2 regions of the Cellvibrio chitinivorans genome follow, and region 1 is predicted to be linked to the other one. Evidence: predicted binding sites of a transcription regulator. Region 1 holds the regulator's gene; the other holds the start of a gene.
The links. The regulator LexA, encoded in region 1, represses DNA repair genes until DNA is damaged. The targets are predictions, from matches to a motif close to ACTGTNTNTANANACAGT.
Positions count from the first base shown of each region.

Region 2: a site for LexA is predicted at 1,184-1,201, ahead of recA (recombinase RecA). Genes of this name have one in related genera too.

Region 1 covers NZ_JAYKKN010000002.1:558,673-560,867, reverse strand. Annotated here, with positions in the region: gene SPL68_RS09120 (hypothetical protein) at 1-27, shown strand, start outside; gene SPL68_RS09115 (hypothetical protein) at 90-356, shown strand; gene SPL68_RS09110 (cell division inhibitor SulA) at 580-990, opposite strand; gene lexA (transcriptional repressor LexA) at 983-1,585, opposite strand; gene fliS (flagellar export chaperone FliS) at 1,836-2,195, shown strand, end outside.
Region 2 covers NZ_JAYKKN010000004.1:225,192-227,386, reverse strand. Annotated here, with positions in the region: gene SPL68_RS12950 (CinA family protein) at 182-676, shown strand; gene SPL68_RS12945 (DUF6488 family protein) at 801-1,154, shown strand; gene recA (recombinase RecA) at 1,345-2,195, shown strand, end outside.

The DNA of each region.
Region 1 (2,195 bases):
GCAACGCCCAAATCGTCACCTAAATAGGCTTTGAGTCTATTTGGGTGTTAGAATGCGCGTCTTTTTTGCGCAGAGGTTCTGAGGTAGTTATGTCGTCTTTCTACGAAATCATTGAGTTACTAAATGGTGATGTCGCCTTGGCGCGTGCAGACGATGAAAAAAATGAACCGCTAGTGACTATCCGTTTTTCAGAAGAGTCTATGGCCTTTTTGGGGGAGGAGAAGTTTGCGGTTGCCAAAGCAATGATCGAAGCTGGTATGGAGGCGGCGGGAGATATTGCTGATCAGCAGGCTGAGGCCATGTTAGATGAGTTGATTGATGGTGTAGATGATACAGAAAAGTTGATGTTGCACTAGGGCACGGCTACGCGGAGTTTGAGCTTCAAATCTATGTGATTTTTATTTTCCCTGATGTATTCGCATCCCTGCATAACTTCAAGCGCTGTACATCAAGTGACAATTTTTCAAGCTAGCAGCACTTCAAATAAAAACATTTTAAATAGCGATCTTCTGAAAAGCAGTTCATCAATTAAGAAGACTTGATGTGTTTCCACTGAAAGGCTTACTTCTTACAAAAACCTTATCGCACTCTAAGTAACAGCCCTTGGCTTGAGCCATTTTTTGCAGCCAATTCCAGCTGGGCTAATTCTTTGTCGGTCAGTTTTCCCGGGCTCGAGATAACTGTGTGACTGTTGCCGGCTGACAGAGCTTCCCAAGTAATCCACAAGAGTGTTTGTGGGTCCTGACAGTGAATGACACGAATATAACGAGTATTCACACCATAGGATTCCAATAGTTCACGATTGATATTATGTGGTGCAATCCACGTGATCCAACGGTCACTGCTGACATTACTTAGGAAGGCAATCATTGGTAGCAGTAGTGCAAGTTGCTCTGGTGAATCACTGGTTAGTACCAGCTCGGTTACGCCACTTGCGGGTTGTGAATGTGTTTTTGCAGATAACGGTATTGCATGGGCGATATTAGTCACGACGAATTACTCCTACGCTTAAACCTTCAATACTGAATTCCTGATCGCGCATATCAACGAGGATAACCTCGAAATCAGGGTTTTCAGGCCACAATTCAACCTGTGCTTTGTTGCCGCTGCGCTTGAAACGCTTCACGGTTACTTCCTCGCCAATTCGCGCAACGACAATTTGCCCGTTGCGGACTTGGTCGGTTTTATGGACAGCTAAGAGATCGCCGTCCAAAATCCCTGCATCCTTCATGCTCATGCCATGCACACGCAGAAAATAGTCAGCACTGGGTGAAAAAAAGCTTTGAGGAATGTTGCAATAGTCCTCAATGTGCTCCTGCGCAAGAATCGGATTGCCAGCAGCAACGCGCCCTATAACCGGAATACCTGTATGCACTTCCGGCAATCTTATACCCCTTGAAGCACCGGGAATAATTTCAATAGCGCCTTTGCGTGCCAATGCCTTGATGTGTTCTTCAGCGGCATTGGCTGACTTAAACCCCAGAATACGTGCGATTTCAGCGCGTGTCGGTGGGTAGCCCGTTTCATCTGCATATTGACGAATGAGTTGTAGTACCTGTTCCTGGCGCGGTGTTAAGTCAGACATGTGTACTCCTGAATCTGTTTGTTTGTACAGTGGTTGTGATTATATACAGTAATCTGATGTGTGCAATAGTTTTTCAATCTGTTCTTATTTCGCACTTTTATAAGTTCCGAGGTTGTGAAGATACTTTGTGATATTCGCTGTTTTTAGCTAAAGGTTTTTTGGTTGGTGCCGTTAGCTATAGGGTCGGATAACTAATCTTGACTGCTACTTATAGTGGTTTGCCAAAACTCAAAAAAATCTGTGGTGATTTATGAATGCCTATTCTGCCGTGCAGCATTATTCCAGTGTAAAAGTACAGTCAGGTGTTGAAGCTGCTTCGCCTCATCGCTTGATTCAGATGTTATTTGAGGGAGCTCTGGAGCGTATTGCTCAGGCAAAAGGCGCTATGGCGCAAAACCAAATTGCACGTAAAGGCGAGTTGATTAGCAAAGCGGTAGCGATAGTTGCCGGTTTACAGGGCAGCTTGAATGATCGCGAAGGTGGTTCTTTGGCAGCCAATTTGGATGGTTTGTACGATTATGTGATTCGCCGTTTGAGTCAGGCGAATTATGAAAATAACAGTGAGTATCTGGATGAGTGCGGTCGCCTGCTGGGTGAGATTAAAACAGCA
Region 2 (2,195 bases), on a different contig from region 1:
AGGTTTAATTTTTGCGCATCCGTAAAAAAGTGTCAAGCAGCAAGTCATAATGTCTAACTATATGATTATTGATTACATAGATCGATTTATAGCGATGTATCCATCAATTCTATGTGTGGCGACAGGGCTCCTTTACACTCGCAGGATTGGGTGGCTGATGTGAAAAAGCGAGGATGAGTATATGGATGATCATTTGTATCAACTAAGCCGGCAATTAGGGGAACGGCTGCTGGCGTGTAATTGGCGTATCGCCACAGCAGAATCCTGTACTGGTGGTGGGGTTGCAGCGGCTATCACTGCAATTGCTGGCAGTTCAGCTTGGTTCGAGTATGGCGTGGTGAGCTATGCAAATGCAGCCAAGCAAAAGCTATTAGGTGTTTCGGGTGAATCACTTGCGAACGAAGGAGCGGTGAGCGAGCGAGTAGTGATCGAAATGGTAAGTGGTGCGCTTTTGCTTTCGGGGGCAGATATCGCGATTGCCGTCAGTGGTATCGCTGGGCCAAGCGGTGGTTCGCCTGAAAAACCGGTAGGTAGTGTCTGGTTTGCGTGGGGCAGGGCAGGAGGAGATATAAAAACTGAGTTAAAGCACTTTCCTGGGGATAGGCAAAGTGTGCAGCTGCAAGCAGTGCTCTGGGCGCTGGAGGGTTGTTTGAATATGGTTGCGGCAAAAAATTAATCGACTGAATGTGGAATTCAGTAGCCAAAAATTGAGCCTAATTCTCGCCTGCAACTTATGGCTTGTTGGTATAGTGTGCCCGCTAAAAATATCTCCTTTAAGCTTGCTCTCTCCAGGAAAAATAATGAAAAATCCAATTTTCGCTTTGCTGTTCGGTCTTTTGTCTGGTGTTACATCGGTGATTGCCCATGAGGGGCACGATCACAGCTATATCACCGAAACTTCTGCCGTTGATGTTGCCAAGAATTACTCAATTCAATTGACTAGTACAAAGGGTGAATTTGAGGTCGATAGCCTTCCTGAAAGTTGGCGCGAGGTGTCAACCAAGAATGCCAAGCTGCATGAAAATGGTGATGGCTATTACATAGTTGCTGTGGAAAACGCAAAAGAACAAAAAACACTCTACGTGCTGATGACATCTAATGGTGATGTCTATGGTGCAAATTTTACAGGCGAATTCGCCATTCTAAAGCGATAACTTCAAGTGATACTGTATAAATTGCTAGTACTGTTTGCGTATACAGTTATTTGGTGTATGCTATCAATACTGATGCGATATTGATCTGTTGCTGCTGGTGTCCAGATTGCTGGATATTGAATAAAAGCGTTCTTGATCGCATAGCAATTTATAACAATGTGTTTTCTAATTTTTTATGTTGAGGTGTCAGATGGATGCAAACAAAGAGAAGGCGTTACAGGCTGCGCTGAGTCAAATTGAGCGTCAATTTGGTAAAGGTACTGTTATGCGGATGGGCGACAAAGAACAGGTCGCTATTCCGGCTATTTCTACCGGGTCTTTAGGGTTGGATGTGGCATTAGGGATTGGTGGTCTACCTAAAGGTCGGATTATTGAAATTTATGGCCCTGAATCTTCTGGTAAAACCACTCTGACACTGCAAGTCATTGCTGAGGCTCAACGTGCAGGCGGCACCTGTGCGTTTATCGATGCGGAACATGCCCTCGATCCTATTTATGCCACCAAGTTGGGCGTTAATGTTGAAGACCTGATCGTTTCACAACCTGATACAGGTGAGCAGGCACTCGAAGTAACCGATATGTTGGTGCGTTCCGGTGCGGTCGATGTACTGGTTGTCGACTCTGTAGCCGCCTTGACGCCGAGAGCGGAAATCGAAGGTGAAATGGGTGATCACCACGTAGGCTTGCAGGCACGCTTAATGTCGCAAGCGCTGCGTAAAATCACGGGAAATATTAAGAATGCTAATTGTTTGGTGATTTTTATTAACCAAATCCGTATGAAAATTGGCGTGATGTTTGGTAATCCTGAAACAACCACAGGTGGTAATGCGCTTAAATTCTATGCTTCTGTGCGCTTGGATATTCGTCGCACTGGTGCGGTGAAAGAAGGTGAAGAGGTTATAGGTTCAGAAACTCGTGTAAAAGTAGTAAAAAACAAGGTTGCCCCACCTTTTAAACAGGCCGAATTTCAGATTCTGTACGGCTCTGGCATTAATCGTATGGGTGAAATTGTCGATTACGGTGTTAAGTTAGGGCTAATCGA